One region of the Pseudomonas sp. SDO5522_S412 genome, then DNA from elsewhere that is predicted to be linked to it. Evidence: riboswitches for the same ligand, from Rfam matches in the RefSeq annotation. Region 1 holds a riboswitch; the other holds the start of a gene.

Region 1 (14,322 bases):
AGGCCCTTGTTTTCCATGGCGCCCATGTTGAAGTCGTTGACCGCGACGATCATGAAGATGTCGAGGTCGTACTCACGGCCATAGACTTCCTCGTCCCAGCGCATGGATTTCTTCAGGCTGTTCATGGCGTGCTGGCACTTATCGATGTTTTCTGGCTCGACATAGATACGCAGCGCCACGGTGCGCTCGGTCATGGTGGTGAAGGTGTCTTCGACACACCACAAATCACCGGCCACCAGTGCAAACAGGTACGCCGGCTTCTTGAACGGATCTTCCCAGGTCGCCCAGTGCCGGCCGTCTTCGCCAGGGCCGGAAGCAATCGGGTTGCCGTTGGACAGCAACACCGGGTAGCTGTGTTGCTCGGCGATCACCGTGGTGGTGAACACGCTCATCACGTCCGGACGGTCGAGGTAATAGGTGATCTTGCGGAAACCCTCGGCCTCGCACTGGGTGCAGAACATGCCGCCGGATTTGTACAGGCCTTCCAGGGCGGTATTGGTTTCCGGGTGGATCTTCACCGTGGTGTCGAGGGTGAAGGTCGCGCTGGTGGGGTGCACGGTCAGGTGGCTGTCGCTCAACTGGTAGTCGGCGTCGGTCAGTTCCTGGTCGGCCAGGTTCACCGACAGCAGCTCCAGCTGCTGCCCGTCCAGCACCAGCGGCGGCAAGCCGGCGCCGCGCTCGGGGTTGCGGCGCATCACCAGCTGCGCGTGGACCAGGCTATGGTCCTCGAACAACTCGAAGGTCAGGTGCGTCTCGTCGATCAGGTAATCCGGCGCCTGATAGTCCTTCAGGTAAATCATCTTCGGCTGTTCGGTGCGCATGTCTGTCGTCCTTCTACTGATGCACGGCGAGCTGGTAGGCCGTGTATTTACGAATATTGATCACGCCGGTATCGAAGATCAGGTATTGGCCCTTGATCCCCATCAGCGTGCCTTCGGCAATCGGGTTCTTGTCCAGGTTGAAGCTGACGATCTTGGTCGGATACTGCTCGATCGGGTAGCGGATTTCGATCGGTTCGATGTCGGTCACCGGTTGGATGGCCTGCAGGCCAAAGCGTTCCTGCAAACCGAGCATGCCTTCGGCACAGCTGGCGAACAGTTCGTCGCGTACCTGCGCAAGGTCGACTGCCTGCGCGTCGCCCTTGAGCAGCGCGCGCCAGTTGGTCTTGTCGGCCACCTGGCTGCGGAACAGGTCTTCGACGAAGCCCGACTGCTGGCGCGTGGCAACGCGCATGATCGGCAGCGCCTGGCTGGCGCCCTGGTCGAGCCAGCGGGTCGGCAGCTGGCTGGCGCGGGTGATGCCGACCTTGATCCCCGACGAGTTCGCCAGGTACACCACGTGGTCGGTCATGCAGAATTTTTCACCCCAGGCCGGATCGCGGCAGGTGCCGGCGTCGTAATGGCAGCGCTCGGGGCTCATGATGCACAGGTCGCACTGGGCCAGTTTGGTCATGCACGGGTAGCAGTAACCCTGGCTGAAACTGGTCTTGGTCTTGCGACCGCAATGGGTGCAATGGATCGCACCGAGGTATTCCAGGCGCACGGTAGTGCCGATCAATGGATTGACCGGCACCTCGGTGTCGCCCAGGCGAAACGCGTATTGAACGGTCGGCTCACCCAACTGCGCCGACATCTTGCTGACTGCACCACGGCCAATCTCAATCAATGGATGGCATCCGACTTGAACAGGATGTTCGGCACCGGCGCCGACTTCGAGGCGCATTCCTGCGGGCCCATGTAGCCGGTGCGCTGGTCTTCCGGCAGGTTCTGCAGTTCCCAGGCGATCACCGCCTGCAACGACAATTCACGCTGCTCGGCGGTGAGCTTGCGGCCATCGGACCATTTGCCGATTTCCACGGCGAGCTTGAGGCTCTCGTAGATGTCCGGGGTGATGTTTTCGATCATTTCGACAAAAGAGGACATAAGACTCTTCCTTAACTAAATAGGAGACATTTTGCGGCGGCTGTACAAGCCACCCAACAAACCGGTCAGGCAACCCATCACCAGGCCACCCACGTGGGCCGCGTTGGCGATTTCGCCGAAGCCGATCATCGAGACCAGGCCCGACAGGCACAGCACCAGCCACACCAGCATCATCACCAACACCCCGCGAGGCAGGCGATACACCGGATTCGGCGACACCCACTGATAGATCCAGCAATGCCCGAGCAAGCCATACAGCACGCCGGACAACCCGCCAAACAGGCCGGGACCACCAAAATAGTATTGAGCGTAGTTCGACACCAGGCTGAACAGCAGGGTCAGGCCCAGCAGGTTGATGCTGCCCTGGCGCAACTCGATGCGTCGCCCCAGCTCCCAGTACCACATGCCGTTCATGGCCAGGTGCAGGATGCCGAAGTGGATCAACATCGGCGTGACGAGGCGCCACCACTGTCCCGACGCCAGGCTGTCGGTCAATGGCGTGAAACGGATGTACTCGCCTGCCACGCTGAACGGCAGGAACGTCAGCCAGCTCATGGCTTGCAGGTTATCCCCCAGCAACGTAACGGCGCCGACGATGATGCTCAGCAGCAACACCAACGCGGTCACCGGGCTGTGGCGAAGCTGCTGGGCAAACCCGGGACGCCTGGTCGACGTCGCCTGCTCGGGAATGTCCAGTTGCTGGTCCGGGTCACCGGCCGGAAAGCGCTGGTACAGGACCTTCACGTCTTCACTGATGGAATCAGGCACCCACAGCACCTGCTCCCCGGCTTCTTCGCTGACGCGATGGGGCACTTGCATGCGTTGCAGAAGCTTGACGAAACCACTCAAATCCACCGCCAGCGGCAGGCGTAACACAGCAACGGTACTCATGAAATAACCTCAGGGCGCTCGACATCGACCCAAACAAATTTACGCGGGTCCAGGCGGGTTTCCTGATCCAGCCGGTACGCCACCAGCTTGCCGTACAGCACCGCGCTGTAGTCCAGGCAGGCCAGGTTCGGGCGGATCGGCGCCGGTTTGCCGCTGCGCCAGTAGTGGCCGACGAACAGCAATGGCTCGTCGACGCCGTAGCGCAGCAGGGAATTCTTTTCAGTGGACGACAGCGGCGTGGCGGCCACAGGTTCCGGCAGCGCATCGGGCTGGAACACGATATCGCCGTAGGTTTTCGGGTCGTCTTCCCAGAACTTGGTGCGGAAGAACGAACGCGTCAGGCCGTCGCCGCCGGTCAGGGTCAAGCCGTCCGGCAGGCGCATGTCGGTGCCGCGCAACAGGCGGTCGAAGGCATTGCTGGCGAAACTGCCGGGCACGGCGGCGGCTTGCAGGAAGTGTTCGTCGATGCAGCCGTCCGGGAAATGCGCGCGCAGGGGCTCGATAAAGCCGTTGTCCCAGCAGGCGTGCACTACGCGGAATCGCCCGGCGTCGACAAACAGCGGCATGTCATAGAACCAGCCGAGGAAATCGTGCCAGTCTGCCGGGTGCTGTTCGAACTGGGTCAGGGTCTCGTGGATCAACCGCGCGTGGCGTGGCGTGTGCTCGCGCACAAACTGCTTGCCGCTGCCCGGGGCGGCGGGCGTGCTCCAGCCCAGCGCGTTGAACTCATGGTTGCCCATGATGCACAGCGCCTGGCCGGCCTCGGTCATGTCGTGGACGATATGCAGCGCCTCGCGAATGCGCGGGCCACGGTCGATGATATCGCCGAGGAACACGGCCATTCGCGAGGGATGGCGCCAGGTGCCGCCCTGCTTGTGGTAACCCAATCGGTCGAGCAAGTGCTCAAGGGTATGAGCGCAACCGTGCACGTCACCAATCAGGTCGTAGCTACGCGCGGGATCGAGCATCAGTCGCCTCCACCCCCCAAGCGGCTGCCCCAGCCCAGCTTGGTCCGGCACACTTCGTAGTAGTTGTGGTCCAGCGGGTGGATCAACCGCAACTTCTGTGCCTTTTTGCTCACGGTGATGGTGTCACCGGGGGCGCAGGTGAAATGGTTCTGCCCGTCGCAGGAGACTTGCGGGTAGATCTGCATGTCTTTTGACACCACGATTTTCAGCTCACTGTTGCCATCGACCACGATAGGCCTGCTGGACAACATATGGGGATACATCGGCACGATCACAATGGCATCCAGCTTGGGATGCATGATCGGCCCACCGGCCGACAGCGCGTAGGCCGTGGACCCGGTCGGCGTGGCGACGATCAGGCCGTCGGCCTTCTGGCTGCACACGAACTGGCCGTCGATGTACAACTCGAACTCGATCATCCGCGTCGACTTGCCGGGGTGCAGCACCACATCGTTGAGGGCGTCGCCCTGGCCGATGGCTTCGCCGTGGCGGCGCACTTCGGCTTGCAGCAGGAAGCGGTTTTCCACCAGGTAGTGGCCGTCCAGCACCTTGGCCACTTCGACTTCCAGCTCGTCGGGGCGAATATCGGTGAGGAACCCCAGGCTTCCACGGTTGATCCCCAGCACCGGCACGTTATGCCGCGCCAGCGCCCGGGCGGCGCCCAGCAGGCTGCCGTCGCCGCCCACCACGATCACCATGTCGCAGACTTCACCGAGCATCTTGCGCGACGAGGTCTGCAGGCCATGGCCCGGGAGGATTTCAGCGATGGTGTCTTCGAGGATCACGTGCAGGTGGCGCTCGAGCAGAAACTTTTTCAGTCGGCGGACGGTGTCCAGCACCTGGGTACTGCCCAGGCGACCGATAATGCCGATATTGCGAAATTGCTCCATGGGGCTCCTGCGGGGTTCGGGTTCTGCAAAAAAGAACGATTATGGGCGAAAGCCGGCGTTACACAAAATCCTTTGTCGCCGCAAACCCCAGACGACAACGGTTCTCAGCCCCCTTCCCGGCTGTAAAAGGCTATGCTCGGACCATGACTCTGTTCCCTGATTTGCAGCACCTGCCCCGCCAACTGCGTCACCCCGAGGTGCGCGATCTCGCGTGGGTGATGCTCGCCCCGCCGATGCTCGCGCAAACGCCGTGGCCACAACGCCACCCGCTGACCGGCAGCGACTGGGTGCAGGCCCCGCATTTGCTGGAGCAGTGGCTGCGCCAGCTGGACCAGGACAGCAGTGCCTTGCTGCATTGGCTGAGCCAGGCACGCACCCGCCGGCTGGGGTTGTATTACGAACGGCTGTGGCAATTCGCCGTGCAGCATGCGCCGGGCGTGGAGCTGCTGGCGGCCAACCTGCCGATCCGCCAGGCCGGGCATACCCTGGGCGAGCTGGACATGCTGCTGCGCGACCGTGACGGTGTGCATCATCTGGAACTGGCGATCAAACTCTACCTCGGGCCCCAGGACGGTAATGGCCGGGACACCGCGCAATGGCTCGGCCCCGGCTGTCATGACCGGCTCGACCGCAAGCTGGCGCACCTGGCCCAGCACCAACTGCCGATTTCCGCCCGGCCGGAGAGCCGCGAAGTCCTGGCCGCGCTGGATATCCAGACCTTTGATGCCCATCTGTGGCTGGGCGGTTATCTGCTCTACCCATGGCCGGGCATGGCGCAGGCGCCGCAGGGCGCGCATCCCCAACACCTGAATGGCCGCTGGCTGCATCAGCGCGATTGGTCGAGGTTTATCGAGCAAAGCCCGGCAGGACGCTGGCAACCGCTGCCCCGCCACGCATGGCTGGCGCCGGCGCACTACCCGGCGAACGAGGCCTGGGACGCGGCCCGGATGCAGCACTGGCTAACCGAACTGGACCCCATGGCGCCCGCGCAGTTGCTGGTGCGCCTGGTGGAAAACAGCGAAGGCGAATGGGAAGAAGCCGAACGGTTGTTTCTGGTGGCGGATCTGTGGCCGAACGTGCCGGCGCTTACAGGTTATCGATATGCCGATAGTCAATCTGTAACCCCATAGCCAGCTGCTTTGAACGGCCCAACCGAATCGGACCGCGCTCGATGTCCACCAGCAAGCCCGGGCAGTCCAGCGGCGGCAGCCCTGCCACATCTTTCAGCCGTCCATCGGTGATCACCAGCAACCGCTGCTGCTCCACCGGGTAACGCTTGCGCCGCGCCAACAACCAGTGCCCCGCTTCGTTCAGCGCTGCCAACAATGGCGTGCCACCGCCTGCACCGAGGCCATCAAGCCACTGACCCAGCCCTTTTGCCGCCTTTAATCCCTGCACCTGCCACTTTGGCGATTGCCCGCTCGCGGTGAGCAACGCCATGCGCGCCCGCTGTCGATAGGCATCGTCGAACAGTTGGGCCAGCAACCCCTTGGCATCACTCAGCGCCTGATGCCGCCGGGTGGAGGCCGAAGCATCGACAATCACCAGCCACAGCTCATGGGGCGTACGGCTACGCAGTTGATACAGCAAATCTTCGCGGCGTTGCGGCCGCCCGCCGAGCAAGGTGCCCGGCCAGTTGACCGAACCTTCGGCCGCGCTGCGCGCCTGTCCGCGCCGGCCCTTGTTCAGTCGACCCGCCTTGGGCCGTGCATCCGCCCCCGCGTCAGGTTTGGGGCGGATGCCTAGGGCTTTTTTGGCCAGGTGGGCACATCACGGCGAGCACCTATCGGCAAGGCAGGTGCGGGCATGTCGCCCCATTGGCCCTGGCCTTCAGGTGCATCATTGGGCTTGGGTGATTGACCGCCAGCGGGCGGCGTTGCAGGCGGGGATTGCTCCTGACGACGATGGCGCAGGGCAAATTCCGCGACCGCTTCGATATCTTCTTCGCTGATAGCCGTCGCGCCCCGCCAGGCCGCATGGGCACGTGCGCCACGCAGCCAGACCAGGTCGGCGCGCAAGCCATCGACGCCGGCGGCAAAGCAGCGCTCGGTAATCTGCGTCAGCGCCTGGTTATCCAACGGGATGCTATCCAGCAAGGCGCGGGCCCGGGTGCAGCGCTCACGCAGCGCGGCCTGCCGGTCGGCCCATTGCCCGCAGAAACCCTGAGGGTCGCTGTCGAAATCCAGGCGGCGACGGATGATCTGCCCGCGTTCGGCCGGCTGGGTGTGCCCGCTCAGCGCTACGTTGAAACCAAACCGGTCGAGCAATTGCGGGCGCAGCTCGCCCTCTTCCGGGTTCATGGTGCCGATCAGCACAAAACGCGCCGAATGCCGGTGGGAAATCCCGTCGCGCTCGATCAGGTTGGTGCCGCTGGCGGCCACGTCCAGCAGCAGGTCCACCAGGTGGTCGGGCAGCAGGTTGACTTCATCGACATAGAGCACGCCGCCGTCGGCCTTGGCCAGCACGCCGGGGGAAAACTGTGCGCGGCCCTCACTGAGTGCCGCGTCCAGATCGAGTGTGCCCACCAGCCGCTCTTCGGTGGCGCCCAACGGCAGCGTGACGAACTGGCCGCTGGCGAGCAAGTCCGCCAGGCCACGGGCCAGGGTGGACTTGGCCATGCCCCGCGGGCCTTCAATCAGCACGCCACCGATCTTCGGGTCGATGGCCGTCAGGCACAGGGCCAGTTTCAAGTCGTCGGCGCCGACCACGGCGGACAGCGGGAAATGTGGAATGTCGGTCATCAACTGCCTTCTTCTATATCCAACAACAGGTTTTCCAACGCCTCGCGGTACGCCCCAGGCTCCTGCCACATGCCGCGTTGCTGGGCTTCGAGCATGCGTTCGGTCATGTCCCGCAGGGCATCCGGGTTGTGCTGCTGCACAAAGGCGCGGGTGCCCGGGTCCAGCAAGTAGGCATCCGCCAGCAACGCGTATTGATGATCGTCGATCAACGCCGTCGTAGCGTCGAACGCGAACAGATTATCCACGGTGGCTGCCATCTCGAACGCGCCTTTGTAGCCGTGGCGCTTCACCCCTTCGATCCACTTCGGGTTGGCCGCACGGGCACGAATCACCCGGTTCAACTCTTCCTTCAACGTGCGGACTTTCGGCAAGTCCGGCTGGCTGTGGTCACCATGATAGCTGGCGGCCTTGTCGCCGCTCAGGGTTTCCACGGCGGCGAGCATGCCGCCCTGGAATTGGTAGTAGTCATTGGAGTCGAGCAGGTCATGCTCGCGGTTGTCCTGGTTCTGCAACACCGCCTGCACCTGGCTCAAACGCTGGGCAAACTGTTCGCGGGCGGCGGTGCCTTCGTCGGAGCCGCCATAGGCGTAGCCGCCCCAGTTCAGGTAAACCTCCGCCAGGTCTTCGCGGCTCTGCCACAAGCGCCCATCAATCGCGCCCTGCACGCCGGCACCATAGGCACCGGGCTTGGCACCGAAGATCCGCCAACCAGCCTGCTTCGCCGCCGCGTCCTCGTCCAGGCCCGACAGGCGCAAGGCCTCTCGCTCACTGCGCACCTTGGCCGCCAGAGGGTTCAGGTCGTCGGGTTCGTCCAGCGCCGCCACGGCTTGCACCGCCGCATCGAACAGGCGGATCAGGTTGGCGAATGCATCACGGAAGAACCCCGACACGCGCAAGGTCACATCCACCCGTGGCCGGTCCAGCAGACTGATCGGCAGGATTTCAAAGTCATCCACCCGCTGGCTGCCGGTGGCCCACACCGGACGCACGCCCATCAGCGCCATGGCCTGGGCGATATCGTCGCCACCGGTGCGCATGGTGGCAGTGCCCCACACCGACAGGCCGAGTTGGCGCAAGTGGTCGCCATGGTCTTGCAGGTGACGCTCAAGGATCAGGTTCGCCGACTGGAAGCCGATGCGCCAGGCAGTGGTGGTGGGCAGGTTGCGCACATCCACCGAGAAAAAGTTACGACCGGTAGGCAACACGTCCAGACGGCCCCGGCTCGGCGCGCCGCTGGGCCCGGCCGGGACGAAGCGCCCGCTCAAGGCATCCAGCAACCCGCGCATTTCCGCCGGGCCGCAGGCATCCAGGCGTGGCGCGACGACGATGCGCAAGCTCTCGATCACCGCCTTGACGTCTTCCCAGCCGGGCTCTTCAAGCTGCTCCACGGCACCTTCCAGCGCCTGCTCGATCAAGCGCGCGGCATACAGCTCCAGGCGTTCACGGGTGTCGCCGGCGGTGCGCCACAACTGCGTGTCGATCTTCTGCAACACCACTGGCCGGCGCCCCGTCCACGGCTCGGCCAGGGCGCAGTCCAGCGGATCGAAGCCCAGGTCGAAGGCCTTGGCCAATACCCGCAGCAGGCTCGATTGCGGCCCGCGCCCATCGCCACGCGGAATACGCAACAACGCCAGCAAGGTGTCGATGCGCAAGCGGCCCTCGGGTGACTCGCCGAAAATGTGCAGGCCATCGCGAATCTGCGACTCCTTCAAGTCACACAGGTAGGTGTCCAGGCGCGGCAGCCAGATCGCCGCATCGGCGTCGCTGTCGAGGTTTTCGTCCAGGGCCAGTTCCTGGTCGATGCGGGTTTCGCGCACCAGCTTGAGGATGTCCTTTTGCAGCTCGCGGGCACGCCGTGGGTCGAGCAGTTGTGCCTCGTAATACTCGTCGGCCAGCAACTCCAGGTCGCGCAGCGGCCCATAGGTTTCGGCGCGGGTCAGCGGCGGCATCAGGTGGTCGATGATCACGGCCTGGGTGCGGCGCTTGGCCTGGGCGCCCTCGCCCGGGTCATTGACGATAAACGGGTAGATATTCGGCAGCGGCCCCAGTAGTGCGTCGGGCCAGCAGTTCTCGGAAAGCCCGACGCCCTTGCCCGGCAGCCATTCCAGGTTGCCGTGCTTGCCAACGTGGATCACGCCGTGGGCGCCGTAGGTGTGGCGCAACCAGAAGTAGAACGCCAGGTAGCCATGGGGCGGCACCAGGTCCGGGTCGTGATAGACCGCACTCGCGTCCACCTGGTAACCCCGGGCCGGCTGGATGCCGACGAAGGTCAGGCCCAAACGCAGGCCCGCGATCATCATGCGGCCGTCGCGGAACATCGGATCGCTATGAGGTGTACCCCAGCGTGCCAACACGGCCTGGCGATTGGACTCGGGCAAGCGGTTGAACATCGCCTCGTAGTCATCCAGCGCCAGGCTCTGATGACACGGACGCAAGTCGAGGCTGTCCAGGTCGTTGCTGACGCCGCCCAAGAGCGCCTGGATCAGTGCCGTTCCGCTTTCCGGCAGCTCGTCCGGCAGCGGATAACCTTGGATTTTCAGTGCCCGCAGGATATTCAGCGCGGCGGCTGGGGTGTCGAGACCCACGCCGTTGCCGATACGTCCGTCCCGGGTCGGGTAGTTGGCGAGGATCAGCGCGATACGCTTTTCGCCATTCGGCACCCGCGCCAGTTCGACCCAGCGCCGCGCCAGTTCGGCGACAAAGTCCATGCGCTCCGGTTGTGCGCGATAGCACACCACATCCGACTGGCTGCGCTCACTGCGCCAGGCCAGGTCCTTGAAGCTGATGGGCCGGCTGATGATGCGCCCGTCCAGTTCCGGCAACGCGATGTGCATCGCCAGGTCACGTGGGCCGAGGCCTTGCTCGCTGGCCTGCCAGCCGGGCTCGTTGTCCTGGGCGCAAATCGCCTGGATCACCGGGATATTGCGGCGAAACGGCCGCAGGTGCGGCGCTTCGGGGCTGGACTGGGCAAAACCGGTGGTGTTCAGAATCACCGAGGCGTGCACCTCGTCCAGCAAATCCTCGACCACGGTCAGGCAGCCGGGCTCTTTCAAACTGGCCACCGCCATCGGCAGCGGGTTGAGACCCGCGGCCTGCAAGCGCTGGCAAAAAACATCGATAAAGCCGGTGTTGGCCGCCTGCAAATGGGAGCGGTAGAACAGCACCGCCGCCACGGGAAAATCAGCTTGCCAGTCAGCCTGCCAATCGTTGAGACGGGCATTGGCTTTATGCGGGTGATAAATCGCCGTGCGCGGCAGGGTTTGCGGCTCGCTCCAGGCGTAATCGCGGCCAAGGTAGCCGGCGGCCAGGCAACGATAGAAATCCAGCGCATTCCCCAAACCACCCTGGCGCAGGAAGTGCCAGAGCCGGTCACGTTCCTCGGCGCCCACGGTGCTGAGGCCACTGAGTTCCGGGTCCGGGCGATCATCCCCCGGCACCAGGATCAGCTGCACGCCGCGTTCGGCCAACTCCACCAGGCGCTCGATACCGTAGCGCCAATAACCGATGCCGCCGTGCAGCGAAATCAGGATGACCTTGGCGTGGCGCAGCACCTCATCCACATACAGGTCGACCGAAGCATGGTTCTGCACCTGCATCGGGTTCGCCAGGCGCAGGCTCGGGTAATCCTCGGGCAACTGCTGGGCCGCTTCGGCCAGCAGCGCCAGGCTGGAATCACCGCTGCACAGGATCACCAGCTCGGCGGGGGTTTGCCCAAGGTCAGCGATGTTGTCATCCGAAACGAAACCGCCGGGCTGGGTCCTGAGCAGATGCATGGTTTAAACGCTGAGGGCAGCGCGCAGTTGCGCTTCGAGCAAGGCGGCGTCGAGTTCCTGGCCGATCAGCACCAGGTGCGTGGCGCGCGGCTCATCGGCGCGCCAGGCGCGGTCGAAGTGCTTGTCGAAACGCGTGCCCACGCCCTGGATCAGCAGGCGCATCGGCTTGTTCGGGATCGCCGCGAAGCCCTTGACCCGCAGGATGCCGTGCTTGACCACCAGTTGGGTCAGGGCGTCCAGCAGCAGGCTTTCGTCGGCCTGGGGCAGTTCGATGGAGATGGAGTCGAAGGCATCGTGGTCGTGGTCGTCCTCACCTTCGTGATGATGATCGTGATGGCTGTGGCGGCCGTCGATGTGTTCTTCCGAGCCCGCGCCCAGGCCGATCAATACGTCCAGCGGCAGGCGACCGCTGCTGGCTTCGATGATTTTGACCGCCGGCGGCAGTTCTTCTGCCACTTCCAGGCGCACACGGGCCAGGTCTTCAGGGCTGATCAGGTCGGACTTGTTGAGGATCACCAGGTCGGCGCTGGCCAGTTGGTCGGCGAACAGCTCGTGCAGCGGCGATTCGTGGTCCAGGTTCGGGTCGAGTTTGCGCTGGGCATCAACCTGGTCCGGGAAGGCGGCGAAAGTACCGGCCGCCACGGCCGGGCTGTCGACTACGGTGATCACGGCGTCAACGGTGCAGGCGCTGCGGATTTCCGGCCACTGGAATGCCTGGACCAAGGGTTTTGGCAGGGCCAGGCCCGAAGTTTCGATGAGGATATGGTCGAGGTCGCCGCGACGGGCCACCAGTTCGCGCATCACCGGGAAGAACTCTTCCTGGACCGTGCAGCACAGGCAGCCATTGGCCAATTCGTAGACGCGGCCGTTGGCTTCTTCCTCGGTACAGCCGATGGAGCATTGCTTGAGGATTTCACCGTCAATGCCCAGCTCGCCGAACTCGTTGACGATCACCGCGATACGGCGCCCCTGGGCGTTATCCAGCATGTGGCGCAGCAAGGTGGTCTTGCCCGAGCCGAGGAAGCCGGTAACGATGGTGACGGGGAGTTTGGCCAGTGTTTTCATCGGATGCCCTTTGGGGCGGGCATACGGGACGAGTGGCCCTGCGCGGGTGCGCAGGAGCAGAATTCGCCACCGGATCACCCCGCCCGGTTGAAGTAGAAAATCGGTTGCGAGGCAGGTCTCCTGGCTTGGGGCTTGCCGGCGGTGATGCCGGCGCTGGCTGCGCCTTCCCGCCTTGTTCAGGCAGTGGCGTGGCAGTCAGATAAACCCTTTACAGTTGCGGGGGCAGCCGCGGCATTGACCGCGTTCCCTTCTTAGCTTCGGCCTGGGCCGAAGAACCTCGAAGGTGCAAGGCTACGCAGTGCGCGGGGACGGGTCAATGTCCGAGCGTTTGGCACTAAGCAGCGCCAGGCGCTCCAGCATGCCTTCGCTCGCCGCCGGCCCGGCCTGGACGCTGCATTGCTCGACGGACACGCGTGCACCGTCGGCGTCCACCACCGCCACTTCCACCGGGCGCCGGGTTTTCCGGTCGACCAATTGCAGGCTTTCACCTTCGTTGGCGAAATGGCGGTTGCCCCAGCCGATGAACGCCATGATCACCACCCGGAAATCCTCGCCAACCGGCGTCGGTACGTACTCGAAACGGGGCGGCCGCTCGCTGTATTGCCGGCGTTCCAGCAGCCCCGCTTCCACCAGGCTGTTGAGCCGGCGAGTGAGCATGTTCGGAGCGATCCCCAGGCTCTGGGAAAACTCATCAAAACGCCGCAAACCTTGCAGCGCGTCGCGCATGATCAGGATGCTCCACCACTCGCCTACCCGTTCCACTCCACGGGCTACCGGGCATTCGGCATTCACCAGCGACTTACGTTGCATTGCAGTTCCTCTGTGGGGCGGCTACGGAAATTTCAGCTATCGGATGTTACTTTCATAATGATAGTTTCGTCCATGCATTGCTACCAACCTGAAATTTGCGGAGCTAAGCGATCATGAGTAAGCGAATTGTTGTGACCGGCATGGGTGCAGTGACACCGCTGGCAACCGGCGTGGAACAGACCTGGAAGCGCCTGCTGGCCGGTGAATCCGGGATTCGCAGGCTACCCGAGGCATTGATCGGCGACCTGGCAATCAGCATCGGCGGCCAAGTGTTGGACCGCATCCAGGACCCTGAAGCCGGCTTTGACCCGGACACTGTCATCCCGGCCAAGGAACAACGCAAGATGGACCGGTTCATCGTGTTTGCCCTGGCAGCCGCGCAAGAGGCCCTGGCCCAGGCAGGCTGGAGTCCGCAGACGCCATCGCAGCAGGAACGTACCGCGACAATCATCGCCTCCGGCGTGGGTGGTTTTCCCGCGATTGCCGAGGCCGTTCGTACGGCTGACAGCAAAGGGCCTCGCCGCCTGTCGCCGTTCACGATCCCGTCATTCCTCGGCAACATGGCGGCCGGGCACGTGTCGATCCAGCATCAACTGAAAGGTCCGCTGGGCTCCCCCGTCACTGCTTGCGCCGCCGGCGTACAGGCGATTGGTGATGCTGCGCGCATGATCCGTGCCGGCGAAATCGACATCGCCGTGTGTGGCGGCGCCGAAGCCTGTATCCACCGAGTCAGCCTCGGCGGTTTTGCTGCGGCGCGTGCGCTGTCCAGCGATTACAACGACACGCCGGCATTGGCTTCCCGCCCGTTCGATCAAGGCCGCGACGGGTTTGTGATGGGCGAAGGTGCCGGGCTGTTGGTGATCGAGGAACTGGAGCATGCATTGGCTCGCGGGGCGACGCCTATTGCAGAGCTGGTGGGCTACGGCACCAGCGCCGACGCCTATCACATGACCTCGGGCCCGGAAGATGGCTCGGGTGCACGCAGGGCAATGGAACTGGCGATCGCGCAGGCAGGGATCAGCGCCGCACAGATCCAGCACTTGAACGCCCATGCCACGTCGACCCCCGTAGGCGACAACGGCGAACTGGCAGCGATCAATACGCTGTTCGGAGCCGATTCCAGTGTGGCTATCAGCGCAACGAAGTCGGCGACTGGCCACTTACTGGGCGCAGCGGGCGGGATCGAGGCGATCTTCACCGTGCTCGCCCTGCGCGACCAGATTGCCCCGGCGACCCTCAATCTGGACAACCCGGACCCCGCT
Region 2 (17,453 bases), on a different contig from region 1:
GCAGCCTGGTGGAAACGTCGTCCGGGGCGACCATCGGCCTGGATGGCAAAGTCCGGGGCGGCAAGGGCGGCGACGTGACCGTGGGCGCACTGGGGGCTTTGGACCTGGGCGCCGAGATTCGCGGCTATGGCGTCAGCGCAGGCGGCACCCTGACCTTGCAGGCCAACAAGGTGCAGATCGGCCAGAGCCCGCAGGCGCCGGATGCCAAGACCTTGCAGTTGGCCGGGGATTTTTTCAACAAGGGTTTTTCGGCCTATGACATTACCGGCAACGAAGGATTGCTGGTCGCCGATGGTACTCAGGTGGATGTGAACGTGCCGGCCTACCGGCTCTCGGAGCAGGCCGCCACGACGCCGGGCGGCGGCGCTGCGGCCAGCGTGATGGAGCGCTGGACCCCGCCGCTTTACCAGGAAGACGCGAGCAAGGGCGTACTCGGCCAACGCCGTGGCGCCAGCCTGACCCTTTCCGCCGGCCACCTGGAGTCGCCTGCCGAGCAACTGCCGACAACCGCGCTGGTGGTCGGCCAGGGCGCGGTGATCAGCGTCGACCCGGGCCAGTCGATCAACCTGCGCAGCATCGGCCAACTGACGGTCGACGGCACGCTCAATGCCTGGGGTGGCAGCGTCAACCTGAACGGCCTGACCACGCGCGCGTTCGAGCCGGCCAACGCGGTTGGCCATGGCCGCTCCATCTGGCTGGGTGAAAACGCACTGATCGATGTCGCCGCCCGGGCCGCGACCGCCGTGGACAATCGTGGAAGCCAATACGGGTTGGTCCGTGACGGCGGCAAGATCAGCATCGGTGGCGAGATCAACCTGAGCACCGGCACGGTCACTGCCAGCGACCTGTTTGTGGTGGTACGCGAGGGCGCCCGGCTGGACGCGTCGGGCACGCAAGCGGTGTTGGATGTGCCGGGGCAGGGCGCAACCCGGGTGGCCAGCAATGGCGGCAGCATCAGCCTGGCGTCCAACAATGGCTTGTACCTGGACGGCAGTCTGGTGGCCCGGGCCGGCGGTGCCGGCGCAGCGGGCGGCAGCCTGAACGTAGCGCTGGACAGCCCGTATTACACCAAGAACAGTGTCACGGATCGCGTGCTGAAGGTGCGTGAACTGGTGCTCGGCCAGACCCATCAGGCCCACCCGCTCGCCGGCACCGCCGCCGACGCGGCCGACAGCCTGGAATACGGCCACGCTCGCCTGGGCGTCGACCAGGTCAGTGCGGGCGGCTTCGACAACCTGGCATTGATGAGCAACGGCCTGTTGAGTTTCGACGGCGATGTGTCCTTGAACATGGGCCAGAGCCTGCGCCTGTACAGCGGTGCCTTCAACCTCAGTGAGGGCGCGGCAGCCAATGCCCGGGTGAATCTGTCGGCACCGTCTCTGCTGCTGTCCGGCATGGATTCGCCGGCCCGGGAGTTCTACGTGAACCCGGTGTCGGTGTTGCCGTTACCCTCGCTGCGCGCCACCGAGGCGCAGTTCAATGCCAGCGGCAGCTTGATCGATGTGCGCGGCAGCGTGTTGTTTGGCAGCAAGGGCAAACTGCGCCAGGCCGACGACAGCCTGGTCGGCCTTGAGCGTCGCGGCTTTGATCAGGTCAACCTGACCAGCCAGGGCGATCTGCGCTTCCTGGCGGGTGCGAACCCGGACGGTGTGGCCTTGAGGGTCAGCACCCAGTTATTGACCCAGGGCGATATGACCTTGCGGGCGGCGCAGTTGTATCCGGCCACGGAGGTCGGTGCGCGGGTCATTGCCGGCTACCTGAGCGAATTCAACAGCCTCAACATCACGTTCGACCCGCTGCGCACCCTGACCATTGGCCGTACCGGCAACACGGATGCCGCGGTGCCTTACTCGGCATTCGGGCGCCTGCAACTGGGCGCCGCGACGGTGCGGCAGGGCGGTGTGGTGCGGGCGCCCCTGGGGTTGATCGATATCGGCAGCATGGGCAGCAGCCAGGTGCAATTGCTGCCGGGCAGCGTGACGTCGGTGAGCGGCAGGGGCCTGGTGCTGCCGTATGGCGGCACCCTGGACGGGCAGGTCTATAAGTACAACGGCAAGACCGTGACGTTTGTCGGCCAGGGCGGGCTGGTCAACCAGGACGCGGAACTCAGCGTCGGGGTGATTCTCGGCGGCCAGTCGGTGCAGGTGCAGCCTGAGGCTACCCTGGACCTGTCGGGCGGCGGCGAATTGCTGGGGGCCGGTTTCGTTTCCGGGCGCGGAGGCTCTACGGATGCGCGCTACAGCCCACTGGTGCAGTTTGGTGCCAATGGCGGTTTTGTGTTGCCGGGCCTGGGCACCAACCCGATTTACGCCATCGTGCCCGGGGTGCAGCCTGGCTCGGCGCCGGTGGCACCGGAGAAGGGCGCAGGCGATCCGTTGGTGGGCCAGCAGGTCACCATCGGCGCCGGAGTGCCGGGGCTGCCGGCGGGCACTTATACCCTGATGCCGTCCACCTACGCCTTGATGCCCGGCGCTTTCCGCGTCGAGATCAACGGCCTGGCCGGTCTCGGCAGTGATGCCGCCACCCAGCGGATGCGCAATGGCTCCTGGTCCACCGCCGGGCGCTTGTCCATCGCCAACACCGGGATCGGCAACAGCGTTGCCAGCCAGTTGATTTTGACCTCGGCCGATACCTTGCGTCGCTATTCCCAATACAACGAAACCAGCTACGCCCAGTTCGCCATGGCCGACGCTGCGAAACAGGGTGTGCCACGCCCGATGCTCGCCGTCGACGCCAAGACCCTGAAACTGGCCTTGCGGCCAGGGGGCGGCGCTGATGCGTTTTCGTTCCAGGGCATAGGCCGTTTTGAGGCCGCGGCGGGTGGCTATGGCGGCGCGGTGGCGGTGATTGATCCAGGCAAGCTTGGTATTGAAGTCGTCGCGGCGGGCAGTTCCGCAACCAGCGGTTTTTCCGGCATTACCTTCAACGATGAGAGCCTCAACGCCTTGGGAGCCTCGCGTTTGATGGTGGGGGGGATGACGGCAGTTACGTATGGCCAGTCCGGGAATTACATCGTCCTGGCTGGCGGTACGAGTCGGGCCAACAGCACCGTCACGCTTCGGGAAGGTGTGACGCTCGCAGCGCCGGAAGTCTTTTTGTTGAGTGACACCAACGCGATCGTCCTGGAGCAGGGCGCATCCATCAACACCATCGGCCGTGGCAAAGCCAGCTACGACGCTCGTGACGGTTTTATCTACAAAGTCACCAATATGCTGGCGGCGTCCAACGGCTTGCTCAATGTCATTGCATTCAATACGACGGTGCCCAGCGGCGGGATCAGCATCGGTGTGTGTGACACGGGCCTGTGCAGCGGGCAAACCGGGCTGTACTCCGAAGGCAGCATCGTGGCGTTGACCAACAATACCTTCCAGTTGGGCGACCAGGTGCGCTACGGCACCCGTCACCTCAACCTGGGGGTCAGCACCATTAACCTCGGCAGCGCCCAAGCCCTGGCCGCTGCCGCTGTGGCCAATCAGTTGCCGGCCGGCCTGACACTCACCCAGGCGCTTCTTGATCGCCTGCTCAAAGGTGATTCACAGTTCGGTGCGCCGGCCCTGGAAACCCTGCAGCTCTCGGCGCGGGACAGTTTCAACTTCTACGGCAGTACCTCCCTGGACACCTATGACCCACTGACGGGTAAGTCGCGGCTGAGCAACCTGATGCTCTCCACTCCGGCGATCTACGGTGCCGGTGGCGCTGGCGACGTGGCCAACATTCATACCGCCAACCTGATCTGGCAGGGCGCGACCACCCCACCGGGCTCGGTGATCGCCGGCGGGGCGGGCACTGGCAGCGGGCGCCTGGATATCAACGCCGAGCGTATTGAGTTCGGCTACGGCGCCTTTGCCCAGACCAACACCGTGAGCAGTTTCGATCGCCTGGCTTTGGGCTTTGCCAGCGTGAACCTCAATGCCAGCGAGCGCATTACCGCCAACCACAAGGGCAGCCTCTCGGTGTATCAGAGCCAGGGCGCCTATGACCCGGTGAAGGGCTTCCAGTACAGGGGCGGCGACCTGAATATCCTCACCCCACTGATGACCGGCGAAGCCGGTTCGGTGAACCGCATGACCGCAGGTGGGGCGATTGATATTGCAGCGTCCGTGGGGGCGCGTGGCAAGGCCGACGGCCAGGGCGCCGAACTGTCCCTGCAAGGCGACAGCATTCGCCTGGCCACGGCGGTAGTGCTGCCCAGCGGTAAAATCAGCCTGGGCGCCCGGGGTGATGTGGTGCTGACGGATGCGGCGTTGATCGACGTGGCCGGTCGCGCCACTGTGTTCAACGATGTGACCCAGTACGGCGCGGGCGGCACGGTGCTGCTGGACAGCCGCAGCGGCAACATACTGCAGGCTGCCGGCTCGACCATCGACCTCTCGGCCAAAAACAACCAGGCCGGCAAACTGCGGGCGGTTGCGGTGGACGCGGCGGGCGGTATCGTCGACCTGCAAGGCACGATCCTCGCCGGCAGCAGTGGCTATTACGATGCGGGCGGGACCACGATGCCTTATGAGGCCGGTACCGTGGAAATCCAGGCCCAGCGCCTGGGCAGCAGCGGTTCACTGGACCAGCAGTTCGCCGACCTCAACCAGCGCCTGAATCAAGGCCAGGTGTTCGGCACACGCAGCTTCCAACTCAAGCAGGGCGACTTGACCATCGGCAATGGCCTCAAGGCCGGCACCGTCAACGTCTCCGTGGACAATGGCAGCCTGCGGGTCACCGGCCTGGTGGACGCCAGTGGCGAGCGCGTCGGCAGCATCAACCTGGCCGGCAAGCACGGCCTGACCCTGGACGGCGGCGCGGTACTCGACGCCCATGGCAGCAAGCTGCGGGTGGACAGCTACGGCAAGATCATCGACTCGCCCAACCGGGCCATGGTGGTGCTCGGCTCCGGCACCGGTCAACTGACCCTGGCCGATGGCGCACGCATCGACCTGCGTCACGGCACCGAGGCGGTCCAGGGCAATGACGGGCGCAACCGCGGCACCCTGGAACTGAATGCACCACGGCTGATCAACGTCGATGGCACCAGCAACGACATCAACATCGATGCCCATGGCCGCCTGACGATCCAGGGCGCGCGCTCGATCACCCTCAACGGCATGATCAGCTACGACGATGCGCCACTCGTCACCGACCCGACGGCCAGCGGGCGGCCTTACCAACAGATCGACCAGGCCTACCTGGATGGCAAGCATGTGCTGAGCACGGCCTTTATCAACGGTGCATTGCTCAACCAGAACCTGCTGCAAAACAAACTCGCCGGGCTTAACAATGCAACCTACGCCGATGCGTTCCACCTGCGCCCGGGCGTGGAAATCGTCAGCAAGACCGCGGACGGTGACCTGGTGGTGCAGGGCGATCTGGACCTGTCCGGCTACCGCTACGCCAGCCTCAACCCCAACAGCCAGAAAACCTCGGTGTATGGCTCCGGTGAGTCGGGCAGCCTGACCCTGCGCGCCGGTGGCGACCTGAATATTTACGGCAGCATCAACGACGGTTTTGCACCGCCACCACAGACCGTCGATGACAAGGGCTGGGTGTTGTTGCCGGGTATCGACTTTACCGGGGGCACGATCATCGTGCCGGGTAACGGCATCACCCTGGCGGACGGCACGACCTTCCCGGCGGGCACCGTGCTCAACTACGACCTGCCGATCAAGGCCGTGGGCGTGGCCGCCGGTACGCGCTTGCCGACCCGGGCGACGCTGAACCAGGACCTGACGCTGCCTGCCGGTACGGTACTGGCCGCAGCAGTGTTCGACAGCGCGGGCAATGTGCTGTTTGCCGCAGGCACGTTATTGAGCCAGGCACACACCCTGGCGGCCGGCTCACAGCTGGACGCCGGCAGCCTGCTGACCCAGGACACCCGGCTCGGGGCGCTGACCTGGCCCAAAGGGGTGCCGTTGCCGACGAACTACGAGGCGCTTAACCCGACGCAAAACTACGTGACCCTCAATGGCGACATACCGCTGCCGCGCGGCGCGTTGATTCCTTCCGGCACCAACGTCAAGTTGCCGGGCGGGGCTGAGTCGGTGGCGTTGCGCCCGGAAGTGGCGGGGCGCCAGGGCAAGCTGTGGGCCCTCTCGCCGATGCTGGCAGAAGGTTCGCAATCCTGGTCGCTGCGGTTGGTTGCAGGTGCTGACACCGAGGCGGCCGACAGCCGCATCCTGCAAGCCCATCCGCGCAGCGGCGACCTGCGTTTGGCTGACAGCCACTACGGCATGTTTGCCAAGGAGATGCCCGCCAAGGGCAAGTTGACCTGGACCGCCTTCGCGGTGGAGGACTTTGCGGCCAATGGGGTGGTGGTCAAGGAAGGCGACCCGATCGACCAAAAGATCCTCGATGATTTCGGGCTGGGTTCGATTGATGATTTCTGTGGGGGCAATCCGGCGTACTGCGCCGTGAAAGTTGGCTATGTCTGGACCGAATTCGGCGCCAAGGACCTGGCGGACAACGGGATTATCGTCACCGTCGGAACGCCGATCGAGCAAAGCATCCTGGACCAGTTCGGTATCCCGTCCATCGATGAGTTCTGTGCAAGCTCGCCCGCCTACTGCCAGGCCCAAAGCGGCAAAGAGTATGCGGCGACCCCCTCCAGCAGCCGTTTCAGTGTGATTCGCACCGGTACGGGCGACCTCGAACTGCTCAGCGCCGGCGACTTGAGCATGGACTCCCTGTACGGGGTCTACACCGCCGGTACATCGTCCACTGCAACCGGTGCCAGTGACCCCTACAACCAGCCCAAGGCGCTGAACAGCGCGAAGACGGTGCTGAACGATACCAACAGTTATTTTGAACAGTTCGTCAACGGCTCATCTGACAGCCTGTACCGTGCCTGGTACCCGGAGGCAGGGGGGAATTTGAGCGTGAACGTTGGGGGCAACCTGACGGGGAATATCCTGGGAGGCGTCTTCAACCCAAGTCGGCCCAACCCCCTGGATAACGGCATCGACTCCGCCGATGTGGCCAACTGGCTGTGGCGCCAGGGCAGCGGCACGGTGAACACCGGCGGGCAGGCGCAGCCGACGGCCTGGTGGATCAATTTCGGTAGCTATACCGCCAACGCCTCCAAGGCTGATGCGTTCGTCGGGTTTACCGGTTTCGGCACCCTCGGCGGCGGTGACGTGGATGTACAGGTAGGCGGGGATGCCGGTGTGCTTCGGCGCATGGACGGCAACCCAATGTCGGCCTCTGCCAACCCGCGCAGCCAGGGGCTGGTGCTGGCGGTCGGCAGTACCGGGCGGGTTGCCGGTGATGGCAGCCTGCAGTTGACGGGCGGTGGCGATCTGCGGGTGCGTATCGGTGGCGCCCTGAACCCTGGCAGCGTGGTTGATGTAAACGATCAGAACGGCCAGTTGGTGAATATCCGGGGCAATGTCCAACTGCAAAGTGCGACCACGGGCCGGATCGACCTGACCTACGGCAGCAACAGCTCTGAGCAGAGCCCGGGCGAAACCCGCGCATTCGATCCGTTCCAGGCGACCCGTGGCCGGGCAGTGGGGGGTATCACCCTGGTGCCGGGGGATGCCACATTCAACCTGACCACATTGGGTGACCTGGTGCTGCAGCAAGTGATTGACCCGGGCCGTGTCGTCCTGCTGAACAACTCATCGTTTACCCGTGGCGGGACGAGTGGGACCGGCGAAAGTTGGTTCTCGTTGTGGACCGGTCACACGGCAATCGACCTGTTTTCAGCGGGGGGCAACTTGACGCCATCTGTCTCCGCCGCAGCGTCCGACCTGGCAACCGTCTACCCATCGATCGTTCGAGCGACGGCGGCTGGCGGCAGTATTTATTACGGTAACGCCGTCCTGGGGTACCAAGCCGATACGAGTCCGATAAATGCCTTGGTGCTCGCCCCCGGTGCCAGCAGCCAGTTGCAATTCCTGGCCCATGACTCGATTTATGCGGGCGGTATGTTTGTCACGCCTTCCGGGGCCGACCCCAGCATCATGGCCACACCTTGGCGGCCGGCGTTCGTCGGGACCATTGATGGTCAGGTGGTTGTCGATGGCAACAATCTGTCGGAGAACGGTAGCTCGCCGGGTTCCCTTCCGCGGCCTCTGTTTGCCTTTGGCTCCGCCACGGCGTCGGCAGCCGCTTACGCGCCAACGGAACCGGCGCGGTTCTATGCCTTGACCGGCGATCTGGTGGGGGTCAGCAGCGGCCGGACCCTGACGTTCAATTCTTCCCCCTCGTTTTTGCATTCAGGGCAGACCTGGTATGAGGGTAACGGGCCAGTTTGGATGATGGCGGGGCGAGACATTGTCAGCAGTGGCAGCCGTTTTAATACGGCCCCCGGTGCGGTCAGCGAGCAGTCGACCGGCAACCTGTTCATCCACAACAACCCCACTGACATCTCCATCGTCTCCGCCGGGCGCGACATTCTGTACAGCAACTTCCAGGTTGGCGGTCCTGGCCTGCTGGAAGTGACGGCGGGCGGCAATATCCTGATGTCCGGGCGTGACCCGGCGAAGGGCGGCGAAGTCAGCATCACCAGCCTGGGCCCGGTGGTCGCGGGCGACAACCGCCCTGGCGCAGGCATCGTCATGCAAGCTGGCGTCGGTCCCAACGGCCCGGATTACCGGCGCTTTGTCGAGGCCTACCTGGACCCGGCCAACCTCGTCCAGCCAGGCGAAGCCCTGTCGATCCAGGGCGGCAAGGTCGCCAAGACCTATGAGAACGAACTGGTCACCTGGCTCGCCGAGCGCTTCGGTTTCGTCGGCACCCGCGAGCAGGCCCGCGCGGTTTACGCCGCACTGCCCGCTGAACAGCAACGGGTGTTCGCCCGTGATGTGTACTTCGCCGAACTCAAGGCCGCCGGCCGTGAGTACAACGCGGTGGGCGGTGTGCGCCAGGGCAGCTATGTACGGGGGCGTGCGGCGATTGCCGCGCTGTTCCCGGACAAGGACGTGGCCGGCAACCCGATCACCTACAAGGGCGATATCACGTTGTTCGGCGGCTCCGGTGTACACACCAATTTCGGTGGCTCGATCCAGATGCTCACCCCGGGCGGTGGGCAGACCTTCGGCATCGAAGGCGCGGCACCGCCGTCCACCGCCGGTGTGATCACCCAGGGCGCCGGCGATATCCAGCTGTATTCCATGGGCAGCATCCTGCTGGGCCAGAGCCGCATCATGACCACCTTCGGCGGCTCGATCATGGGCTGGTCCGGCGAGGGCGACATCAACGCCGGTCGCGGATCCAAGACCACCGTGGTGTACACGCCGCCCAAGCGTGTCTACGACAACTGGGGCAACGTGACCCTGTCGCCGGCGGTGCCGAGCACCGGGGCGGGGATTGCCACCTTGAACCCGATTCCGGAAGTGCCGGCCGGAGACATCGACCTGATCGCCCCGCTGGGTACCATCGATGCGGGTGAAGCGGGGATTCGGGTCTCGGGCAACATCAACATTGCCGCGTTGCGCGTCGTTAATGCCGCCAACATCCAGACCCAGGGCAAGTCGTCCGGGGTGCCGGTGTCGGCGGCGGTAAACACCGGGGCCATGACCTCGGCGAGCGCAGCCGGTGCGGCGGCGTCCCAGGCGGCGGAAGATGCCGCGCGCAGCCAGCAGGCGGCGGCCAAACAGGGCCGGGCGTCGATTGTCACAGTGGAAGTGTTGAGCTTTGGCAGCGAGCCAGTGGAGCGCAAGCCGGAGGACGGGCAGAAGACCTCGGGCTACAACCCCAACAGCCCGGTGCAGGTGCTCGGCGCCGGACCGTTGAGTGACCAGGCGCGGGCGCGGTTGACGGATGAGGAGCGCCAGCAGATCAGCTTGTAGTTTTAGAAAAGGACCTCTCGTTGTATTTGGGGCGATCATTGATCGCCCCTTTTTTTCGTCTTGGGGCCGGGCTTTCCCCGGTGGATGGTGGCGCGGTCGAGCCGGTAGTCACTGAAGCCGGGATGAGTGATATCTCGGCCACCAAGTGCGAGCTCTATCACCCTGATCTGTCAGGCCAGGAGCTGGAGGAGATCAAAAGTACGATGCGCTCAGCATTGGAAACCTACAGCGTTTCACAACTTTGGTCGGTGGCATGGACTGAGGAAATTGGTCAGGCGCTTCGCTCGTGAATTATTCAGCCAGTTTTTTGAATTGCCTCGCCAACTCCAACACGACTCGGCCGCTATTCGCAGTGGGCACCAAATGGGTAAACGGAATATCGATCATCCGGTTCTCCCGCACCGCCCGCAAACGCGACAGCACCGGGTCGGTGGTCAGCAACTGACGTTTGCGGCTGGCCGGTGACCACAGCGCATCCGCCAGTAAGATCACATCCGGGTCACTCATCAGCAGGGTTTCGCTGCTCACGGTGACGCGGTATTGGTTGATCCCGGCAAATAAATTGCGCGCACCAGCAGCCGCCACCAACGTGGTGACGAACCCACGCCGGCCTTCGCTGTCCAGCCCGTTGACCTCACTGTCCAGGTAGAACACCGACAGCGGTTTACCTTCGCCCGCCAGTGCCTGGGCACTGGCCAGGTCGGCGTCCATGGCATCGCTCAACGCCCGCGCCCGTTGCTGTTTGTGCACCAGGGCGCCGAGGGTAAACAGGTCGTTGCGAATATGCCCGAAGTAATCCAGCGAGTGCCCGTCGCACGCCGACTCCAGCAAGTACGACCCAACCCCGTTGCCTGCCAACCCTGTGCGGGAGGTGACACCAGTGCCAAAGGCAGTGGCGAATCCACCGACCACCAGATCCGGTTTCTGCGCATAGAGCACTTCGCTGGACGGGTACTTGGGCGCAATCACCGGCACGCCGAAATACTCGCCGTGTCGGTGGGCCACACCGTTGTCATCCAGATACGCCACGCCCACCAAGGCCGGGCCGACATCCAGCGCCAACAGCAGGTCTGCGGCATGCTGGTTGAGGGCCACGATGCGCGAAGGCGGTGAGTGGGCGGCGGTCCAATCCTGGTTGCAGTTGCGAAAGCTGTCGGCCAATACCGATGGCGCGCAGAGCAGGGCGCCCAACAGCAACCACGACGCTTTCATGGGCGCTCCTTGATCAGCAGATCCTCGACGACTTCGCCGCCCACCAGATGCACTTCCACCAGCCGTTGCACATCGTCTTTGTTGTGCACGCCGTACCAGCAAGTGTCCGGGTACACCGTCACGATTGGCCCCAGGTTGCACGGGAACTGGCAGTGGGTGCGTGTCAGCAGCACGCCGCCAGGCTTTTCGATGCAGTCGTGTTGCAGCAGGTGGCGGCGCAGGGTTTTCCACAGTTGCAGCGCGCCACGCTGCGTACAGCGTGGGCCAGTGCACAGGAACACGTGACGGGCGTGGTCAGGCACGTGGGACCAGTCCGGATGAGTTTCCACGGGCGTACTCATCAGAAGCGATACGTGTAGCGTACTTCGGAGGTGAACGGCCGCCCGAGGTTGTCGACGTTGCTGGCGCGGCTGGTGACGTAGTCGCGGTCGAACAGGTTCTCTACCAGCAGGCTCACGCGGTGTTGGTGGGCGTTGTCGAGGTAGCGATAGGCGTCGGCATCCACCACGGTGTAGTTGCCGTATTCGACCTTTTTCGAGCTGACGATATCGCCGATGTAACGCACGGCGGTGCCGGCGCCCCACAGGCGGTCCGCCGATTCATAGCCGACCCGCGAGCGGGCGAAGAAGCCCGGGATATCGTTGATGGTGACACCCGCACGGGACTCGGTGAGGTTGCGGGTCATGTCGGCCTGCACGCTCCATTGTTCATTGAGCTGCAGCTTGGCGTCGGCCTCGAAACCACGCATCTGGATCTGCCCCTGGCCGTTGACCCACTGGATATCGTCCAGGGTGATCAGGTCGGTGATCTTGCGTTTGAACAGCGTGACGCTGGCGCTGAAGTCCCGGGCCAGCAGGCTGCCCTTGTAGTCGACGCCCAGTTCGGCGTTGCGGCTCTTCTCCGGCTTGAGGTTGCGGTTGCCTTTTTCATCGTCTTCGTTGACGAACAGTTGCTCGGCATTCGGCAGTTTGTAGGCAGTGCCGTATTGGCCGCGCAGGGCCCAGTTGTCGTTGAGGTCGTAGAGCGAAGTGAGCATGCCGACGGTGGCGCTGTCGCCGCCGCTCATGGCTTCGTGGCGTACGCCGATGCTCGGGTGCCAGTTCGGCAACGCCTCGATAGTCGGGCGCAGTTGGGTGTACAGCGCGTGGGCCTGGGCCTTGTTGTCGTCGATGATCAATACATCGTCCTGGCCCTTGAACCACTGGTTGTCGGAACCGAATACCAGCACATGCTCACCGGGCAACACGGCCTTGCCTTCGGCCTGCACGCCCCAGTCGGTGAAGCCCCAGTAGTCGTTGTGGTTGATGACCCGGGTGCCGCCGCCTTCGATATTGTTGATGCGGGTATAGCGCGTGTCCCAATCGTTGATATGGCCTTTGACGAAGTAGCTCAGGCGCTCGTTGAGGGTTTGCTCGAAGGTGGCCGTGGCGATCTGTTGCACGCGGTCGTTGGTGGTCTTGTGGTTGTCCACCGGGCGGGCGAAATCGAGGTTGGCGTCGGCGTACTGGTAAAACAGCTCAAGGCGCGTGTCATCGCCAAACGACTGGATCGCCTTGGTGCCGAAGGTGGTGACTTCGTAGGAGCGTTTCTTGTCGCTGACGTTTTTCATGTCGCGGTTGCGAAACGGCTGGTAGCCCTCGGAGGCGTTGCGGCTGACGTAGGCCAGCAAGCCGAGGTCGCCAAACCCGTTATTGAAAATCTTCTCGACCCGGGCGTCGCCGGTGGTGCCGCCGAAGGTGTCGGCACCCAGGTTCACCTCGCCGGACGCCTCGCGGGTTTGCGGGCTGCGGGTGACGATGTTGATCACTCCCGACACCGCCTGGGTGCCGAACAGCAGGCTCTGGCCACCCTTGAGCACTTCGATGCGCTCGATGGCGTTGGCGGGCAGGGTGTCCAGGTACAGGCCGCCGTACAGGCGGTTGTTCAGGCGCACGCCGTCCAGCAGGATCAACGTGTCATCGTTGCGCCCGCCCAGCAGGGAATAGGTGCCGTAGTCGAACGGACCGTTCTTGGGGGCCACGTACAGGCCGGGGATGAACATCTGCATCACGCGCGACACATCGGCGGCGGGGCCGGCGCGTTCGATCTGTTCGCGGGTGACGATCTCGACCTTGCTGCCGTACTGGGCCATGTCGGCCACGGTAGTGGATTCCACCGACGGTGCGGAAATGATCTGCTGCTTGAGCTCAAGGGGAGGGTCGTCGGCCAGCAGCAGGGGGCTGAACAGGCAGCCGAGCAGCAGGCTGGGCACGGACGTATTGTAAGGTCGAATCATAGTCTTCTCGGAAAAGTATCTTTCGCGAAAAGCACGCACGAGTAGGCACCGAGCACACGCCAATACCGGCCCATGCCCGCCCACCGCAGGATTTTGCCAAACAGAATTCCAGGCCGGTCTCCGGGCTCACGCGTATGGACACTTTCACCTTCCCATGGCGCGCAGGCCACAGTGGTGTGTCGAAGGAGTCACGCGTCTACCGTTGCGGGGGCAGCACCGGACTGGCTCGAAAAGAGCGGCACCGGTTTCCCGTTTCACCCCATGCACGGCGGCATGAGGCACCTGAAACAGGCCGGCATCTGAACATTCGAAAGACCGTTCGTCAACTTGGCGGGTACTTTTCCGGCGGTTGCCAGGGAAGCGACTGACGGATATTGCCAGAAAATTCCCACAGGAGTACAAATGTACTCCATGAAGAATCTAACGCCCCGCCGTACCGCCATCCTGACCTTTATCCGCGACCGTATCGCGCAGCAAGGCCAGTCCCCCAGCCTCGCCGAGATCGCCGAGGCGTTCGGCTTTGCCTCCCGCAGCGTGGCGCGCAAGCATGTGCTGGCGCTGACCGAGGGCGGCTTTATCGAGGTCAACCCCAACCAGGCGCGCGGCATCCGCCTGCTCAATCAACCGGCGCGGCCGGAGCTGCTGGATATTCCGGTGCTCGGCCGGGTGGCCGCCGGTTTGCCCATTGGCGCCGATGCCGAAGTGCACAACCGTCTATTGCTCGACCCGGGCATGTTCGCGAAAACCCCGGATTACCTGCTGCGGGTGCAGGGCGATTCGATGATCGAAGATGGCATCCTCGATGGCGACCTGGTAGGCGTACGCCGCAGTGCCGAGGCCTTGAACGGGCAGATCGTGGTGGCACGCCTGGACGGTGAAGTCACCATCAAACGTTTCGAACACGTGGGCGAGCGCGTGCGCCTGCTGCCGCGCAACCCCGCCTATCAACCCATCGTGGTGCGGCCCGATCAGGACCTGGCCATCGAAGGGGTGTTCTGCGGCCTGGTGAGGCAAGGCTGATGGGCGCCGTCGTTGCACTGGACTCGCTGTTCAATGGCGGCCGGGTCTGGAAAGGCCGGCCCGCCGCGCCGCCGGCCAGCGTCCATCCCACCGGGCTTGCGGCCCTGGATGCGGTGCTGCCCAGCGGTGGCTGGCCGGAAGCGGCGTTGAGCGAAATCCTGATGGCGAAGGAGGGCGTGGGCGAGTTGCAGCTGGTGTGGCCGACCCTGGCACGGTTGGCGGCGGCCGGTGAGCGCATCGTGCTGGTGGCGCCGCCCTACACGCCGTACCCCCACGCCTGGCAAAACGCCGGGGTGGATGTGCGCCAGCTGTCAGTGATCCAGGCCGATGAACGCGATGCCTTGTGGGCAGTGGAGCAATGCCTGCGTTCCGGCAGCTGTGGCGCGGTGCTGTGCTGGCCGCGCAAGGCCGATGACCGCGCCTTGCGCCGCTTGCAGGTGGCGGCGGAAACCGGCCAGACCCTGGCCTTTGCCTGGCGCTCCTTGAACGAGGCCATCAACCCGTCACCGGCCGCGTTGCGCCTGGCGGTTGAGGCGAGCCCTGCGCAAGTGCGGGTGCTCAAGTGCCGGGGTGGCCTGGCCCATCCCGCGCCCATTGCGCTTGGGCACTGAGGTTGGCATGCGCTGGGTGTGTATTGTGTTCCCGCAATTGGCGCTGGACGGGGTGCTGCGTTCGCGCCCCGAACCGGACCAGCCGTTGGCCCTGCTGGCCGGCACGCCGCAGCGGCGGGTGCTGCAAACCGTCAATGACGCCGCGCGCAAACTCGGCCTGCGCCCCGGCCAATCCCTGACGGCGGCCCATGCCTTGACCAAGGCGTTCGCCTGCGCCGAATACGACCCGGCGCAGATCGAATACTGGCAGCAGTTTCTCGCCGCCTGGGCCTACCGTTTCAGCTCCCAGGTCAGCGTGTTCTACCCACGGGCGTTGCTGTTCGAGATCGAGTCGAGCCTGGGCCTGTTCGGGCCCTGGCCGTTGCTCGAAGCACGCTTGCGCAAGGAGCTGACCGAACTGGGGTTTCGTCATCGCATCGTCGCCGCGCCGAACCCGGCGGCGGCGCGGATATTGGCGAATGCCTACGACGGCCTGGCCGTGGCCGATGAGCAATACCTGCAACACGCCCTGGCACCGATCCCCATCGACCGCGCCGGCCTCGACCCGCAAGCCGCCAGCGCATTGTCGCGCATGGGCTTGCGCACCCTGGCCCAGGTGCAGGCGTTGCCTCGGCATACCCTGGCCCGGCGCTTCGACGCTGCGCTGCTCAAGCACCTAGATGCACTGTGCGGCCAACGGCCCCTGGCGCTGGCGTTCTACCAGCCGCCGGACCGGTTTGATGTGCGCATCGAGCTGAATTTTGATGTGTTGTCCCACCAGGCCTTGCTGTTTCCCTTGCGCCGTTTGACTGGCGACCTGTCGGCGTTCCTGTGTGGCCGCGACAGTGGCGTGCAGCGTTTTGACTTGCACCTGGAGCACGCGGCCGAGCCCGACAGCGTGATCAAGGTCGGCCTGCTCAGCGCCGAGCGTGACGCGGCGATGCTGTTCGAACTGGCCCGTGGGCGCCTGGAGCAAGTGCAAGTCACCTCGCCGGTGCGCGGCTTTCGCCTGGTGGCCGAGGACCTGCCGGTGTTTGTGCCCCAGCGCCAGGACCTGTTCGACGAGCGCCCGCAACAAACCCTGCCGTGGGAACAACTGCGCGAACGCCTGCGGGCGCGGTTGGGGGACGAAGCGGTGCAAGGCCTGCGCTTTCACGCCGACCACCGCCCAGAATGCGCCTGGCAAGCCGGTGCTGATCTTCGCCCGTGCTCACCCTCAAACAACGTGCAACGCCCGGGCTGGTTGTTGCATGAACCGACGCCCCTGGCCGAGCAGGGTCTACAAATACTGATGGGCCCGGAGCGCATCGAATCCGGCTGGTGGGATGGCGCCGATGTGCGCCGCGATTATTACCTGGTGCGCACCCGTGCCGGCCAGCAAGGCTGGGCCTACCGCACCGTGGGCGAGAGCGGCACGCTGTGGCTGCAAGGCTGGTTCGCATGAAGTACGCGGAGCTGCATTGTCTGTCCAACTTCAGTTTCCAGCGGGGCGCCTCCAGTGCCCGCGAGCTGTTTGAACGGGCCAGGCAGCAGGGTTACGAGGCGCTGGCCATCACCGATGAATGCACCTTGTCGGGCATCGTCCGTGCCTGGCAGGCGGCCAAGGAAGTCGGGTTGCCGCTGATTATCGGCAGCGAGATGCGCCTGGAAAACGGCCCCAAGCTGGTGCTGCTGGTGGAGAACCTGGAAGGCTATCAACACCTGTGCCGGCTGATCACCATTGCCCGTCGCCGTGCGGGAAAAGGTCACTACCGCTTGCTGCAGGAAGACTTCACCGCGGTACACGGCTTGCTCGCGTTATGGATGGTCGAAGACACCGACACCCAGGCCCATATCCAATGGCTGTGCAGCACCTTCACCGATCGCCTGTGGCTGGCGGTGGAACTGCATTGCGGCCAGAACGATGCCCGTCACCTTGAGCAACGCCTGAACCTGGCCGCCAGCCTGCACCTGCCGGCGGTGGCCTGCGGCGATGTGCATATGCATGTGCGCGGTCGCCGTGCGTTGCAAGACACCATGACCGCAATCCGTCACCACGTCCCGGTGGCCGAAGCCGGCGCGCGCCTGCACCCCAATGGTGAACGGCACTTGCGCAGCCTCGATGCATTGGCCGCGCTGTACCCGGCGCACTTGCTGGAAGAGTCCCTGAACATTGCCCGGCGTTGCACCTTTGACCTCGGCCAATTGCGCTATCAATACCCCAGGGAGTTGGTACCTGAAGGCCAGGATGCAAAATCCTGGTTACGCACCTTGACCGAGCAAGGCATCGCCCAGCGTTGGCCGAAAGGGGTCGACGCCAAGACCCTCCAGCAGATCAATAACGAACTGGAACTGATCAGCGACCTCGGCTACGAAAGCTACTTCCTCACCGTACACGACATTGTGCGCTTCGCCCGCAGCCGTTCGATCCTGTGCCAGGGCCGCGGCTCGGCGGCCAACTCGGCGGTGTGTTTTGCCCTGGGCATCACCGAGATCGACCCGAGCCTGACGAGCATGTTGTTCGAGCGCTTCCTGTCTCGCGAACGCAACGAGCCGCCGGACATCGACGTGGACTTCGAGCACGAACGCCGCGAAGAA

What was found. A riboswitch is a leader RNA that binds a small molecule or an ion and turns the genes downstream of it on or off. The one in region 1 is predicted to bind cobalamin.
Region 2: linked by a shared signal. The riboswitch ahead of ACW9I6_RS17225 (TonB-dependent receptor plug domain-containing protein) and the one ahead of cobW (cobalamin biosynthesis protein CobW) in region 1 are both predicted to bind cobalamin.

Annotation. Positions count from the first base shown of each region.
Region 1 is NZ_JBSVWQ010000113.1:1,910-16,231, forward strand. It holds gene pepN (aminopeptidase N) at 1-821, opposite strand, end outside; gene ACW9I6_RS20660 (DUF2797 domain-containing protein) at 835-1,665, opposite strand; gene ACW9I6_RS20665 (YeaC family protein) at 1,662-1,922, opposite strand; gene ACW9I6_RS20670 (rhomboid family intramembrane serine protease) at 1,938-2,813, opposite strand; gene ACW9I6_RS20675 (metallophosphoesterase) at 2,810-3,784, opposite strand; gene ACW9I6_RS20680 (NAD(+) kinase) at 3,781-4,671, opposite strand; gene ACW9I6_RS20685 (DUF1853 family protein) at 4,815-5,801, shown strand; gene ACW9I6_RS20690 (vWA domain-containing protein) at 5,758-6,360, opposite strand; gene ACW9I6_RS20695 (ATP-binding protein) at 6,414-7,412, opposite strand; gene cobN (cobaltochelatase subunit CobN) at 7,412-11,185, opposite strand; gene cobW (cobalamin biosynthesis protein CobW) at 11,189-12,250, opposite strand; cobalamin riboswitch at 12,344-12,545, opposite strand; gene ACW9I6_RS20710 (winged helix-turn-helix transcriptional regulator) at 12,542-13,060, opposite strand; gene fabF (beta-ketoacyl-ACP synthase II) at 13,174-14,322, shown strand, end outside.
Region 2 is NZ_JBSVWQ010000078.1:3,852-21,304, reverse strand. It holds gene ACW9I6_RS17245 (filamentous haemagglutinin family protein) at 1-9,779, shown strand, start outside; gene ACW9I6_RS17240 (hypothetical protein) at 9,818-10,069, shown strand; gene ACW9I6_RS17235 (ABC transporter substrate-binding protein) at 10,071-10,991, opposite strand; gene ACW9I6_RS17230 ((2Fe-2S) ferredoxin domain-containing protein) at 10,988-11,320, opposite strand; gene ACW9I6_RS17225 (TonB-dependent receptor plug domain-containing protein) at 11,332-13,266, opposite strand; cobalamin riboswitch at 13,361-13,567, opposite strand; gene lexA (transcriptional repressor LexA) at 13,669-14,286, shown strand; gene imuA (translesion DNA synthesis-associated protein ImuA) at 14,286-14,897, shown strand; gene ACW9I6_RS17210 (Y-family DNA polymerase) at 14,905-16,320, shown strand; gene ACW9I6_RS17205 (error-prone DNA polymerase) at 16,296-17,453, shown strand, end outside.